3 regions of the Methylobacterium sp. ap11 genome follow, and region 1 is predicted to be linked to each of the others. Evidence: predicted binding sites of a transcription regulator. Region 1 holds the regulator's gene; each other region holds the start of a gene.
What was found. The regulator PhoB, encoded in region 1, activates phosphate uptake and scavenging genes when phosphate is short. The targets are predictions, from matches to a motif close to TGTCATNNANCTGTCAT.

Region 1 (5,000 bases):
AAGCCAAGATCGTCGCGATGTTTCTGAGTTTTTCCATGGAAACATTCCCCGCTTGACTTGAAAATCCTAACGTCATGCTCGGCGATCTACAACTATAAATGTTCGATACGCAGATCGCCTTCACCCCTGACCCAGGGACGGATCCGTGCAAGGGGCGGTGCGGGTGGGCATGTCGGGATCGGCGCCAGGATTCGGCGCGGTGCTCGGGGCGGGCGCGCAGCCGTCGGCCAAGCCTTGTACGGAGCCAACGTCAAGGCGCCCCGGGGTCGTGCGGACCGGAGCCCATCCCCGGTCCTGCCGACCGCGCGAAGGCCTCCGATGCGTCGGACGCCCCTCGTAATCCCGCGCGGTCCAAAGGTCTTACGGGCGTTGCATTTTTGCGGCAGCCAGGCCGGCCGGCATCGTTTCTAAGCAGACGCGCTGGAGCACGGCACATCTGGGGCCCTCGCGCGACCATGACCGGAATCACCGAGCCGATGCGATGCCTGTCGGCCGCGGCGGGCGTCCTGATGCTCGTCCTCTCCACCCCGGCATCCACGCAGGCCGCGCCGCGCAGCGAGTCCGGGACAAAGGACAGGTCCGGGATGGAGGACAGGTCCGGGACGGGCCTGGGCGGCGCGCGGGAGGCCGGCGAGGACGAGGGCCGTCCGGCCGGAACGTCCAGCAAGACGGACGACGGGAAGGACGTCGATACCGAGCACCTGTTCGGCTTCACGGAAGGCGCCGATGCCGGCGAGAAGGGCGAGCAGGAAGCGGTGGTCGACACCGTCTCGCGCATCGGCAAGCGTCGTGACGGCCCCGGCCGGTCGGCCTACCGCGTGCTCGACACGCGGCTCGCCTACCAGTTCAACCCCATCGACAGGCTGAGCCTCGAACTCAGCGCCTTCGGCACGCTGCGGCGGCAGCGCAACGTTCTCGATCTGGACGACAAGTCCTACGGCACCTTCGACGGCGTCTCGCTCGAGGTGAAGTACCAGTTCCTGAAGGGCTCGAAGGAGCAGCCCTTCGGTCTCGCCCTGGAGGTGCGCCCTCGCTTCACGCGCGTCCTCCCGGTCGAAGGCCGCGGCGCCGACATCTTCGACGTCGAGAGCCTGCTCCAGCTCGACGTCCAGGTGGTGCCGGACAAGCTCTGGTACGGCAGCAACATCAGCGTCGAACCGGCGGCCGGGCGCGAGCGGGGCGGCCCGGGCTATCGCTCCTCGACCTTCCTGTGGTCGAACGCTCTCGTGGGGCGCGTCGGAGACAGCACCTATCTCGGCCCGGAGGTCCGCTACCTGCGCGGCTACGAGGGGGCCTTCCTGAACCGGCTCGAGAGCGAGGCGCTCACCCTGGGGCCCGCGCTGCATCACCGGTTCACCGAGAAGGTCTGGCTGACCGTGGCCTATGCCGGGCAGGTCTGGGGCCGCGACACCGACCCGGCCCTGGCCGGCCGGTCCCTCGGGCTGAACCAGTTCGAGCGGCACAGCCTGCGGGTGAAGTTCGGGATGGAGTTCTGACCCGGACCGGGAGACGGCCGTCCGGCGTCACGGCTCGGGCGCGAACATCTCGTCGAAGGAGTAGCCGGAGCCGCGCACGGTGCGGATCGGGTCCGAGTCGCGGCCGCGGTTGATCGCCTTGCGCAGGCGGCCGATATGCACGTCGACCGTGCGCTCGTCGATGTAGACGTCGTGGCCCCAGACGCCGTCGAGGAGCTGCTCGCGGGAGAAGACCCGGCCGGGGCTCTGCATCAGGAACTCGAGCAGCTTGAACTCGGTCGGGCCGAGATGCAGCTCGCGGCCGTCGCGGCGCACGCGGTGGCTGACCCGGTCGAGCTCGATGTCGCCGGCGACGAGCAGGTCGGCGACGTGGGCGGGCTTCGCGCGCCGCAGGAGCGCGCGCACCCGCGCCAGCAGCTCGGGCACCGAGAACGGCTTGACGATGTAGTCGTCGGCGCCGGTGGCGAGCCCCCGCACCCGGTCGCCCTCCTCGCCGCGCGCGGTCAGCATGATCACCGGCAGCCGCTCGGTCTCGCGGCGGGCGCGGATGCGCCGACACAATTCGATGCCGGAGAGGCCCGGCATCATCCAGTCGAGGAGGACGAGGTCGGGGACCTGCTCGCGCAGGCGGATATCCGCCTCGTCGCCGCGGGCGACGGCGTCGACCTCGAAGCCCTCGGCCTCGAGGTTGTAGCGCAGGAGGAGGGTCAGGGCCTCCTCGTCCTCGACGATCAGGATGCGGGTACTCATCGGGGCACTTCAGGGTCGTCGCCGCCGGGACGGCCCGCTCGGCCTCGCGGCCGGGCAGGCCATCCGGTCAGGCCTTGGGCGGGGACTGGGGCGAGAACTGGGGATCCACGGTGGCGAAGCTCGACCCGTCGTTCTTCGGCCGGTCGGTCGTCAGCGTCTCGCCGGTGGCGAGGTAGTGGATGGTCTCGGCGATGTTGGTGGTGTGGTCGCCGATGCGCTCGACGTTCTTGGCGCAGAACAGGAGGTGCGTGCAGAACGTGATGTTGCGCGGATCCTCCATCATGTAGGTCAGGAGTTCGCGGAACAGCGAGGTATAGAGCGCGTCGATGCCGCCGTCGCGGGCCCAGACGTCGAGGGCCGCCACGGTGTCCTGGGTGGCGTAGGCGTCGAGCACGTCCTTGAGCTGGCCCTGGACCAACTCGTTCATGTGCTCCACGCCGACGACGATCTTCTGCAGCTGGACCTGGTCGGCGATCGCGACGACGCGCTTGGCGACGTTCTTGGCGAGATCCCCGATGCGCTCGAGGTCGCCCGAGACGCGGATCGCCGAGATCGTCTCGCGCAGGTCGATCGCCATCGGCTGGCGCTTGGCGATCAGGAGGATCGCCTTCTCCTCGATCTCGCGCTGCAGCCCGTCGAGGCGCTGGTCGACGGCGATCACCGACTGGGCGAGGGCGGCGTCGCGGCGCAGGAGCGCCTGGCCGGAATCGGCCACCATCTTCTCGGCGATGCCGCCCATCTCGGCGATGCTGCGCCGCAGGTTCTGCAGCTCCTGATCGTAGGAGGTGACGATGTGGTTCGACATGGAGTGAGACTCCCCGCGATGAAGTGGAGCGTGGGATCGGGCCGGCCCGGCAAGGGCCCGGGCCGGCGGAACGAGGGCGGGACGCCTCAGCCGAACCGGCCGGTGATGTAGTCCTGGGTCTGGCGCTTCGACGGGTTCATGAACAGCCGGTTGGTCGGCCCGAACTCGATCAGCTCGCCGAGATACATGAAGGCGGTGAACTGCGAGATGCGCGCCGCCTGCTGCATGTTGTGGGTGACGATGGCGATGGTGAACTCGCCCCGCAGCTGCTCGATCAGCTCCTCGATGCGGCCGGTCGAGATCGGGTCGAGGGCCGAGGTCGGCTCGTCGAACAGGATCACCTCCGGGCGCTGCGCCACCGTGCGGGCGATGCACAGGCGCTGCTGCTGGCCGCCCGACAGGCCCATGCCGGATTGCTTGAGCTTGTCCTTCACCTCGTCCCACAGGGCGCCCTTGCGCAGGGCCTCCTCGACGCGGACGTCGAGGTCGGCCTTGCCGAGGCGCTCGTAGAGCCGGATGCCGAACGCGATGTTGTCGTAGATCGACATCGGGAACGGGGTCGGCTTCTGGAAGACCATGCCGACCCGGGCGCGCAGCTCGTTGAGGTCGATCGAGGGGTCGAGGATGTTGCGGCCGTCGAGCAGGATCTGCCCCTCGGCGCGCTGCTCGGGGTAGAGGCTGTAGATGCGGTTGAAGGTGCGCAACAACGTCGACTTGCCGCAGCCCGACGGCCCGATCAGCGCCGTGACCTGGCGGTCGAGGAAGTTGAGGTTGATGTTCTTCAACCCCTTGAAGTCGCCGTAGTAGAAGTTGAGGTCCTTCACGGCGAGGCGGATCGCGGCGGATTCGTCGGCCGTGCTCTGGCCCACGACCGGCACGGCGGTGGCGGTGGCGCTCATCGGTGTGTCTCCAGGATGCGGGTCAGCGCTGGGGGCCGCGCAGGACGAGGCGGGCCACGATCGACAGGCCCAGGATGGTGACGGTGATGAGGAGCGCACCGGCCCAGGCCAGCTGGCGCCAGTTCTCGTAGGGCGAGAGCGCGAACTGGTAGATCATGACCGGGAGGTTGGCGACGCCGCCCATCAGGTTCGGGCTGAACCAGGAATTGTTGTTGAGCGCGGTGAACAGCAGCGGCGCGGTCTCGCCGGCGATGCGGGCGAGCGCCAGCAGCACGCCGGTGACGATGCCCGACTGCGCCGCCCGCCAGGTGACGCTGCGGATCACGATCGAGAGCGGCGCGCCGAGCGCCGCGCCGGCCTCGCGCAGGGTGCCGGGCACCAGGCGCAGCATGTCCTCGGTGGTGCGCACGATCACCGGGGTGGCGATGATGGCGAGCGCGACCGCGCCGGCCCAGCCCGAGTAGCCGCCCATCGGCCGCACCATCAGGGTGTAGACGAACAGGCCGATCAGGATCGAGGGCGCCGAGAGCAGGATGTCGTTGAGGAAGCGGATCAGGTTGGCGAGGTGCGAGGTCCGGCCGTACTCGGCGAGGTAGGTGCCGGCGAGCACGCCGATCGGCGTCGCCACGACGATGCCGAGCGCCGTCATCACCAGGCTGCCGAGGATCGCGTTGGCGATGCCGCCGCCCTCGGAGCCGGGCCCCGGCGTGACGTTCGTGAACAGGGCCGGCGAGAAGCCCTGGACGCCCTGGATGATCAGCATCAGCAGGATCGAGCCGAGCACGATCGCGCCGAGGGCGGTGGCGAGGGTGCAGCCGACGATCAGGGCCTTGTCGGCGGTGCGCCGGCCGGCGCGGACCCGGCCCCATTCGGGCGGGGCGGGGCGGGCGGGGGCGGCGGGGGCGGACCCTGAGACCGCGGCGGGGGAGGCGCTCATCGGGAAACGTCCGTGCGGGAGCGGGATCAGGCCACCTTCGCGCGGCGCACCAGCAGCCGGGCGATGATGAGCACGATGAAGGTGACGACGAACAGGATGCAGCCGAGCGCCATCAGCGAGTTGAGCTGGAGGCC
Region 2 (5,000 bases), on a different contig from region 1:
TTCGGCCGTCCCGCCGCGAGGAGCGCCGGACGGACGAGAAGGCGCGCGGCGCCCCGCCCCCGTACGGGAGCCGGGCGCCGTCGCGCCTTTTTTGTCCGGATCGTCGTGCGTCCGATCGAGGGCGCCGCGCCGTCCTCGCGGCGGCGTCATGCGGTTTCCGGTAGTAATCGTCCGGAAACCGTATCAGTACGCCACCCGCTTCTCGACGTAGCGGAACTGGATCGCGGTGAGCCCGATCACGATCGCCATCAGCACCACCGACTGCGCCGCCGAGCCGCCGAGGTCGGCGCCGATGCGGCCGTCCTGGTAGACCTTGTAGACCAGCGTCTGGGTCGCCCGGCCGGGGCCACCATGGGTGAGCACGTCGATGACGCCGAACGTCTCGCAGAAGGCGTAGACGACGTTGACCACCATCAGGAAGAACGTGGTCGGCGACAGCAGCGGGAAGATGATGGTCCAGAACCGCCGGGCCGGGCCGGCGCCGTCGATCGCCGCCGCCTCGATCACGCTGCCGGGGATCGCCTGGAGGCCGGCGAGGAAGAACAGGAAGTTGTAGGAGACCTGCTTCCAGGCCGCCGCCATCACCACCAGGATCATCGCGTGGTTCCCGTCGAGCAGCGGGTTCCACGGGATGCCGATCTGGTTGAGACCCCGGGCGATCAGCCCGAGGCCGGGCTGGAACAGGAAGCCGAACAGCACGCCCGCCACCGCCGGCGCCACCGCGTAGGGCCAGATCAGCAGGGTCCGGTAGATGCCCGAGCCCCGGATCTCCCGGTCCGCCATCGTGGCGAGGAGCAGCGCGAAGCCGAGGGAAAGCCCCGCCACCGCCGCGGCGAAGACCAGCGTGGTGACGAGAGCCTGGTAATAGGCCGGGTCCGTGAACAGGGCCCGGTAGTTCTCGAACCAGACGAACTCGGTCGAGAGCCCGAACGCGTCCTGCATCTGGAACGACTGCCAGACCGCCTGCACCGCCGGCCAGTAGAAGAACAAGCCGACGATGAGGAGCTGCGGCGTGATCAGCGCCGCCGGCAGCAGCCGGCCTCCGAAGGTGACGCGCTCGGGACCCATGCTGTTACCGTCCGGCCTGCTTCTCGAACTGGCGCAGCATCGCGTTGCCGCGGGTCGCCGCCTCGTCGAGGGCTTGCTTCGCCGTCTTCTTGCCGGCCAGCGTCGCCTCGATCTCCTCGGCCCACATGTCGCGCATCTGCGGCAGGTTGCCGAGACGCAGGCCGCGGGAGTTCTCGGTCGGCGGCTTGTTGGTCAGCTCCTTGATCGGCGTCTCGAGGGCCGGGTTCTTGTCGTAGAAGCCGTCCGCCTTCGACTTCTCGTAGGCCGCCTTGGTGATCGGCATGTAGCCGGTGGTCTGGTGCAGCTTCGCCTGCCGGTCGGTGTCCGACAGGAAGGTGAAGAACTTCGCCACGCCCTTGTACTCGTCGGGCTTCTTGCCGCCCATCACCCACAGCGAGGCGCCGCCGATGATGCTGTTCTGCGGCGCGCCCGGCACGTCGGGATAGTAGGGCATCGGCGCCGAGGCCCAGGCGAACTTCGCCGCGCCCTTGACGTTGCCGTAGGAGCCCGACGAGCCGAACATGATCGGGCACTCGCCGGCGGTGAAGCGGCCGAAGCCGCTGTCGTAGCGGCCGGAATAGTCGAAGCTCTTGTCCTTCTGCGCCTCGGCGAGGTTGCCGAGATGCTTGACCTGGAGCGGGCCGTTGATCTCGAGCGTGGTGTCGAGCCCGTCCATGCCGTTGGCCTTGGTGGCCACCGGCACGTTGTGCCAGGCCGAGAGCTGCTCGATGTTGAGCCAGGTGACCCAGGTGGTCGAGAAGCCGCAATTCGGGAAGCCGTTCTGCGTCAGCTTCTTGGCCGCCGCGAACAGGTCCGGCCAGGTCTTCGGCGGCTCGGAGAGGCCGATCGCCTTCAGGGCGTCGAGGTTGGCCCACATCACCATCGACGACGAGTTGAACGGGAACGAGAGCATCTCGCCCTTGGTCGTCGAGTAGTAGCCGGTGATCGCCGGCAGGTAGGCGTTCGCGTCGAACGGCTCGCCGGCGTCCTTCATCAGCTGGTAGACCGGCTTCACCGCGCCCTTGGCCGACATCATCGTGGCGGTGCCGACCTCGAACACCTGCATGATGTGCGGCGCGGTGCCGGCGCGGAACGCGGCGATGCCGGCATTCAGCGTCTCGCCGTAATTGCCCTTGTAGGTCGGCACCACCTTGTAGTCGCTCTGGCTCGCGTTGAACTCGTCGGCGAGGCGGTTGACGGCGTCGTTGTTGGCGCCCGTCATCGCGTGCCACCATTGCAGCTCGGTCACGGCGAGCGCCGGGGTGGTGGCCAGCGCCAGGCCTAAGCCGGCGAGCGCGATGCGGATGGTCGGGGTGGGGGCCATCGGGTTGTCGTCTCCTCGTGTGCGGCCCCTCATGCGGGGCCCGCGTGACACTCCGACGACAGGCGCCGGGGGTGACGCGGTCCGCACCGTCTCCAGCGGCGGGCAGCTTGTTAGTAGCTGGCTAAGCACAGCCGCGACCGGGGGACAAGGGAGGTTGTCTGGTCGGCGTGATCCCACGGCCGGAATTGAAACCCTCCGGGTCATCCCGGGGCTCGGCGAAGCCGAGAACCCGGGATCCATAACCGCTGACGGGGGAGAACTCGGGGGCGCGCGTTCCGCTTCATCTTGGACTGTCGGCGGTGATGGATCCCGGGTTCCGCTTCGCGGCCCCGGGATGACATCGAGGTTTGCAGGGTTGTCGAGAGAGATGAACAGCCTCGGATGACTACGGCCGCTTCCGGTCCCGCAACGCCTGGATCGTCGTCGTCGGGGTAATCGCCTCGGGGTCGGTCGGGCAGTGCAGGATCGCCGGCAGGCCGGAGGCGAGGGCCCGCGCCAGGGCCGCGGGAAAGTCCTCGGTGCGCTCGACCCGCTCGCCGTAGCCGCCGAAGGCCGTGGCGTAGGCGGCGAAATCGGGGTTCTTCAGCGCGGTGCCGGAGACGCGGCCGGGATATTCGCGCTCCTGGTGCATCCGGATCGTGCCGTACATGCCGTTGTCGACCAGGATGACGATCACCGGCAGCCCGTACTGCACGGCGGTGGCGAATTCCTGCCCGTTCATCAGGAAATCGCCGTCGCCCGAGACGACGACCACGGTGCGCTCGGGCAGCAGGCGCTTGGCGCCGATGGCGGCGGGCACCCCGTAGCCCATCGAGCCCGAGGTCGGGGCGAGCTGGCCGTCATGCGACCGGAACGGCCAGAAGCGGTGGACCCAGGTCGCGAAGTTGCCCGCGCCGTTGCACAGGATCGCGTCGGCCGGCAGCGCCTCGCGTAAGACCGCCATCACGCCGCCCATCTGGAGCGTGCCGGGGGTGGTGATCCGGGTGGGATCGCTCCAGGCGAGGTAGTCGGCATGCAGGTCGTCCGTGCCGGCGGCCCAGGGCAGGGCGCGGGGCGGCTGCACCGTCTCGATCGCCGCCGCGAAGGCGGTCGGGCTCGCGTTGATGGCGAGCGCCGGGCTGTAGACGCGGCCGAGTTCTTCCGGGTCCGGGTGGACGTGGACGAGGGTCTGGCGCGGTCCCGGAATGTCGAGGAGCGTGTAGCCCTGCGAGGGGATCTCCGACAGCCGCCCGCCGACGACGAGCAGGAGGTCGGCCTCCTTGATCCGGGCCAGCAGCTTCGGGTTGACGCCCAGCCCGAGATCCCCGGCGTAGCAGCGGTGATCGGCCGAGAAATGGCCCTGGCGCCGGAACGAGCAGGCGACGGGAAGCGAGAACAGGTCGGCAAAGCGCGAGACGCGCCGCACGGCCTCCGCCGACCAGCGGCTGCCGCCGAGGATCGCGAAGGGTTTTTGCGCCTGCCCCAGCAGGTTCTGCAGGGCGACCATCTGGGCCAGCGCCGGATGGGTCTCGACCGGCCGGAAGGCGGGGGCATCCGGGACGGTCGCGGTCTCGACCAGCATGTCCTCGGGCAGCGCAATCACCACCGGGCCGGGCCGGCCGGCGGTGGCGACGTGGAAGGCGCGGGCGATCAGCTCGGGGATGCGCTCGGCGCTGTCGATCTCCGTCACCCACTTCGCCATGGTGCCGAACACCGCCCGGTAGTCGAGTTCCTGGAAAGCCTCGCGCTCGCGGGCCGCCCGCTCGATCTGGCCGACGAACAGGATCATCGGAGTCGAATCCTGCTTCGCGATGTGCAGGCCGGGCGAGGCGTTGGTGGCGCCGGGACCGCGGGTGACGAAGCAGATGCCGGGCTTGCCCGTGAGCTTGCCGTGCGCCTCCGCCATCATGGCGGCGCCGCCCTCCTGCCGGCAGACGGTGAGGCGGATCTGCGCGTCGTGCAGCGCGTCGAGCACCGCGAGGTAGCTCTCGCCGGGGACGCAGAAGATGTCGCCGACGCCGTGGCGGGCGAGCTGGTCCACCAGGATCTGCCCGCCGGTGCGGGGGCGGGGGGCGTCGGTCATGGGTGTGTCCTCCGGTGGTCTCTCAGGCCCTGATTAAGGGCTTCTCACGGTCTATCCGGTTCGCAACCTCATCCTGAGGTGTCAGTCCATCAGAGATGGACTGACCTCGAAGGAGGGCTCCAGAAGGCTTCGCGATCCCGGGAGTCCTCCTTCGAGGTTAGCCGATCTCTGATCGGCTAACACCTCAGGATGAGGTCGAGGGTGGGAGAGAAAAGACTTGCGCGTAATGCTTGCCTTGGATCGATCCGCGTCACCCGCCCCAGGCCGGATCGGCCAGCACGCTCTGCGTATGATCCCCCACCTGCGGCGAGGCGGTCGCGGCCGCCATCGGCACGCCGTCGATGACGATCGGCGAGCGCACGCTCGGGATCGTGCCGCCCTTGGCGCGCGGATCGGGGAGGTCGAGGCGCATCCCGCGATGGACCACCTGGGGATCGGAGAAGACCTCGGCGAGGTCGTTGATCGGGCCGACCGGCACGTTGACGGCGCCGAGCCGCGCCAGGAGGTCGGCCTTGGTGTGGCGGCCGGTCTCGGCCGCGATGAGCG
Region 3 (5,000 bases), on a different contig from region 1:
CACGAGCCTGTGGGTCCTGGTGCTGGCGAGCTTCCTGATCGGCGTGCTGTCGACCGCCGCCCAGCAGGCGGTGCCCTTCGCCGCCGAGCTGGCGCCGGACGCCACGCGCGGCCGGATGGTCGGCCAGGTGATGACGGGCCTGCTGCTCGGCATCCTGCTCGCCCGGACCCTGAGCGGATTCGTCGGCGCCTGGGCCGGCTGGAGGGCGGTGTTCTACGGGGCGGCCGGGCTCGCGGTGGCGCTGGCCGGCCTCGCCCGGCTCGGCCTGCCGGGGACGGCGCCCAGCACCCGGATCCGCTACGGGGCGCTCCTGGCCTCGCTCCTCGACCTCGTGCGCGAGCAGCCGGTCCTGCGCCGGGCGGCACTCGCCCAGGCGCTGCTGTTTGCCGCCTTCAACGCATTCTGGACCACCCTGGCGCTCCTCGTCGAGGCGCCGCCCTTCGGGCTCGATCCCGCCGGGGCCGGGCTGTTCGGGCTCATCGGGGCGGCGGGCGCGCTCTGCGCCCCGGTGGCCGGGCGCTTCGCCGATACCCGCAGCCCGCGCCCGGTGCTGGTCGGCGGCGGCGCGCTCACGCTCGCCGCCTTCGCGGTGTTCGGGCTCCTCGGCGGCCATTCGCTGGTAGCCTTGGCGGTGGGCGTGCTGCTCATCGACATCGGCATCAACACCGCGCTCATCGCCAACCAGACCCGGGTCTATGCGCTCGCGCCGGGCGCGCGGGGCCGGATCAACACCGTGTTCTTCACCGCGATCTTCGCCGGGGGCGCGCTCGGCGCCTCTGCGGGCACCCGGGCCTTCGCGGCCGGCGGCTGGCCGGCGCTCTGCGCGGTCGGCGGCGCCTTCGCGGCGGCGGGCCTGCTCGTGCCCCTGCTGGAGCCCCGCGACCGCCCTAGATCCTGAGAGCCCGCGCCCTGCACGCAAGCCCCGCATCCGAGCCCGTCCCTGTCAAACCTCCTGGCCATCGACACGATCTACCTCGAGCCCGCCGTCGCGGCCTATCCTCTCGGCCGGGAGATCCTGGAGCGGTTCGGGCCGGCGCGGCGGATCGAGGTCGCCTCGCACTGGAACATCCCGGAGCTGCACGGCAATGCCGGCTCGGTCGAGGACTGGGTGCGGATCAAGCGCTCGACCCTGGTGCTCGGGGTCAAGAAGGGCCTCGCCTCGCGGCCGAACGGCCGCAGCGCCCACTTCATCGCGCCGTCGAGCTCCAACGGCTGCGCCATGGCCTGCGCCTATTGCTACGTGCCGCGCCGCAAGGGCTACGCCAACCCGATCACCCTGTTCGTCAACACCGAGGCGATCGGCCGGGCGATCGCCCGCCACGCCGCCGGGCAGGGCCCCCTCCCCGCCCCCGACCAGATCGACGACCGGCACTGGGTCTACGACCTCGGCGAGAACGGCGACCTCTCGGTCGACGCGCTGGCGAGCGGGGGCGTGCGCGACCTCGTCGGGCTGTTTCGCGGCATCCCGAACGCCAAGGCCTCCTTCGCCACCAAGTTCGTCAACCCGGACCTCCTCGCCTACAGGCCCGAGGGCAAGACTCGCATCCGCTTCTCGCTGATGCCCGAGCGCATCGCCCGGGTGGTCGACGTGCGGACCTCGCCGATGCCGGAGCGGATCGCCGCGATCGACGCCTTCGTGGCCGCCGGCTACGAGGTCCACGTCAACTTCTCGCCGGTGATCCTCTACGAGGGCTGGGAGGAGGATTGGCGGGCGCTGTTTCGCGCGCTCGAGGCCGGCATCGGCCCGGCCGCCAAGGCGCAGCTGAAGGCCGAGATCATCTTCCTCACCCACAACGCCGCCCTGCACGAGGTGAACCTGCGCTGGCACCCCAAGGCCGAGGCGCTGCTGTGGCGCCCCGACATCCAGGAGACCAAGCGCTCCGAGGGCGGGATGGAGAACCTGCGCTACCGCACCGGCTGGAAGGGCCGCTGGCTGTCCCGGTTCAAGGCGCTGCTGGCCGAGGAGCTGCCGTATTGCGGCGTGCGCTACGCGTTCTGAGGGACGCGGCCCGGCAGCGGGCGCCGTCATCGAACCGTCGCGCTCCGTCCCTAGAGCGCTTCACGATCGCGTTGCAATCGCGAAGCTCTCTAGAATTTTGATTTTGCCGCATTTTCGTCGACGAACCGGCATCCACTTCGTCGGAAAATGCTCTAGCCCTCGGGCCACGCCGTCTCCGGCGAAGAGGCGCGAAGGACGCTGCGATGACCCATCTCCTCAGCGACGAGCCGGCCCTGCCGGGCCTGATCTGGGCGATGCGGTTCGACGCGGGCGGGCGCGGGCGCCTGGTCGAGCCCGGCGAGGAGGTGCCGGCGCTCGGCCGCTTCGGCGACGGCTTCGTCTGGCTCCACGTCAACCTCAACGACGCCCGGGTGCCGGGCCTGATCGCCGAGGGGCGGCTCGGTCCGCCCGACCTCGCGGCGGCGGCCTTCGCCAGCGATCCGCACCAGCGGGTGAGCATCGAGGACGGCCAGGTCGGCGGTGTCATCGCCGACCTCGCCCGGGAGGCCGAGGGGCCGGAGGCCGCGCCCGAGCGGCTGCCCGACGCCGCCGGGCGGCTGCATTTCGTGCTGGGCGCCAACTTCCTCGTCAGCGGGCGGCGGCACCCGATCGTCGGGCCCGACGCGGTGCGGGAGGTCGTCGCCGGGGGCCGGCCGCTTGCCGGGCCGGTGGCGCTCCTCGAAACCTTGATCGGCCGGGTCGCCGCGGCGATCGGGGCGCGGGGCGCCGCCCTGTCCGACCGGCTCGACGGGATCGAGGACCACATCCTCGACGAGCGCATCCGCCAGGAGACCCGCCAGCTCGGGCCGATCCGCCGCGACGCGGTGCGGCTGCATCGCCAGCTCAACGGGTTGCGGGCGGTCTTCCACCGCCTGGAGGAGGAGAGCGACGACCTGCCGGAGGAGACCCGGGAGGCCGCCGCCCGCATCGCCCAGCGGCTCGACGCCCTCGACCGCGACATGGTGGTGCTGGCCGAGCGCAGCCGGCTCCTGCAGGAGGAATTGTCCGGCCTGCTCGCCCGGCAGTCGAACCGCCAGCTCCACACCCTGTCGATCCTGACCGCCCTGTTCCTGCCGCCCACCCTCGTCACCGGCCTGTTCGGCATGAACACCAAGGGCCTGCCGCTCGCCGAGTGGGACGACGGCTCGACGGTGGCGATCCTGATCGCCGCGATGTCGGCGGCGGCCGCCTTCCTGCTGATCCGCCGGCTCGGGCTCGGCGGGCAGAGGGGCCAGGGCTGATCCTCCGAGGCTCTTGGCGATCGAGGGTCTGCTGGCGACCCATCGCGGAACCTGGTCAACCGGCGGCTGATAGGAATGAGCGAATGCTTCCGACAATGCCCGCGTGGTTGAATGGCTTGTCGTGGAACACACCACGGGCCGGGATGCTCGACAGATCCGGCTTCACCGCACCCGTCAAGATCAGTTCAATTGGCGGCCAGCGGTCTCGGATCAGGGCGGCCAGCTTCAGCCCCATCACCGATCCGCGCACATCCAGGTCCGCCATCACCACGCGGATGTCCGTGCGCTCCTCTAGGAGACGGACCGCCTTGGCGGTCGTCGTCGCCTCGACAACGTCGCAGCCGGCATCCTCGATCAGGTCCGACAGGGTCATCATCAGGATCGGTTCGTCTTCAATCAGAAGTACGATCGGTCGGCGCTCGTCGCGCTGCGTCGTCATGGGCTCCCCTCGAGAGAACCCGTCACCGCCCGGATCACGACGCCACTACCTCTGAGCTGGGCGCCCGAAATTCAGCGTCGAAGCCCAACGTGCTATAACTCAGCCGGGTGTCACGGGTTCCGACCAGTCCGAGCTGTATCAACCGCGTTCCGAAACCACGACGCGTCGGCGCCTGCGCTGGCGGACCACCACGCTCCTGCCAGGTCAGCACGGCCGTTCGATCGTCGTCATCCTCGACCCGCCAGGTAACACTGACCATCCCCGCTTCTGTCGAGAGCGCGCCGTACTTTACGGCGTTCGTGGTCAACTCGTGCAGCAGCATCGAGAGCGACAGTGTCGCCTGAGGGGCCAGCGACAGGTTGGGGCCATTAATCCGGAAGCGCTCCAGGGGCGCTTGCACGGCCAGCACACGGTCGACGACGGCGCGCATCGGCGCGGATGTCCAGCTGTCCTGCAAGAGCACATCGTGCGCCTGCGACAGGGCTACCAGCCGCTGCGTGAAAGCCTGGACTGGGGCTTGGTCCGGCACGCTGCGTAGCGTCTGGCTGGCGATACCCTGCACCATCGAAAGAGTGTTCTTGAGCCGGTGCGACAGTTCGCCGTTCAGCAGCACTTGCTGCGCCTCCGCCTGCACGCGCGCCACAGCGACCTGGATCCGATCAGCCACGGCCCGCACAAAGGCCAATTCCTCGGCTGAGAGGGCGTTGGGTCGATCGGAGTTGATGAAGCCAATCCCGACGAGGCGCCCGCGCTCCATCACGGGCACGTTGATCAGCGTCCGCACACCGATCGCGAGCAGCTTCACCGCGCTCTTCTGCGTGCGTGGGTCGCGCTCCACATCCTTGATCAGGACGGCTGCGCCGCGCCGCAGGTCCTCGATGTATGAGCCGTAGTCGCGGAAATCGTGCAGGCCCGCGACGGAGGCAATCCCCGGTGCGCACCAATCGGATGGAACCTCTACCGTCTCGCGTGCGACATCGACCAAGCCATAACCGGCACGTGTTGCACCGAGCATCCGCGCGACGGTCCCAGCCGCTGCGTGTACGATGGTGGGCACCGTGCCAAGGTCGCGCAACTGGTCACCTATCTCGACCAATGCTGCCTGCCGCGCCTCGGCGGTTCGACGGGCGGTCACGTCGCTCGCCGCCCCGAACCACTCTGCGATCTCGCCGTGCTCCTCGAAGAGGGGGACGGCGCGCGAGAGCGTCCAGCCGAAGCTTCCATCGGCCCGCCGCACCCGATGCTCAAGCTCGAACGTACCCTTGCGCCGGATCGCATCCTCGATCGCTGCCATCATCTCCGGGCGATCGGCGGGATCGAT

Region 2: ugpB (sn-glycerol-3-phosphate ABC transporter substrate-binding protein UgpB) is a predicted target of PhoB. The motif match lies at 2,437-2,453, and genes of this name have one in related genera.
Region 3: BMX97_RS04825 (CorA family divalent cation transporter) is a predicted target of PhoB. The motif match lies at 2,024-2,040, and genes of this name have one in related genera.

What each region holds. Positions count from the first base shown of each region.
Region 1 is NZ_FOEB01000004.1:285,334-290,333, reverse strand. It holds gene BMX97_RS07955 (hypothetical protein) at 1-37, opposite strand, end outside; gene BMX97_RS07950 (hypothetical protein) at 585-1,496, shown strand; gene phoB (phosphate regulon transcriptional regulator PhoB) at 1,524-2,225, opposite strand; gene phoU (phosphate signaling complex protein PhoU) at 2,293-3,030, opposite strand; gene pstB (phosphate ABC transporter ATP-binding protein PstB) at 3,117-3,929, opposite strand; gene pstA (phosphate ABC transporter permease PstA) at 3,952-4,866, opposite strand; gene pstC (phosphate ABC transporter permease subunit PstC) at 4,893-5,000, opposite strand, start outside.
Region 2 is NZ_FOEB01000006.1:19,358-24,357, forward strand. It holds gene ugpA (sn-glycerol-3-phosphate ABC transporter permease UgpA) at 184-1,068, opposite strand; gene ugpB (sn-glycerol-3-phosphate ABC transporter substrate-binding protein UgpB) at 1,073-2,392, opposite strand; gene BMX97_RS10420 (thiamine pyrophosphate-binding protein) at 2,778-4,454, opposite strand; gene BMX97_RS10425 (CaiB/BaiF CoA transferase family protein) at 4,705-5,000, opposite strand, start outside.
Region 3 is NZ_FOEB01000003.1:47,406-52,405, forward strand. It holds gene BMX97_RS04815 (MFS transporter) at 1-898, shown strand, start outside; gene BMX97_RS04820 (spore photoproduct lyase family protein) at 941-1,999, shown strand; gene BMX97_RS04825 (CorA family divalent cation transporter) at 2,203-3,240, shown strand; gene BMX97_RS04830 (response regulator) at 3,296-3,679, opposite strand; gene BMX97_RS04835 (PAS domain-containing protein) at 3,714-5,000, opposite strand, start outside.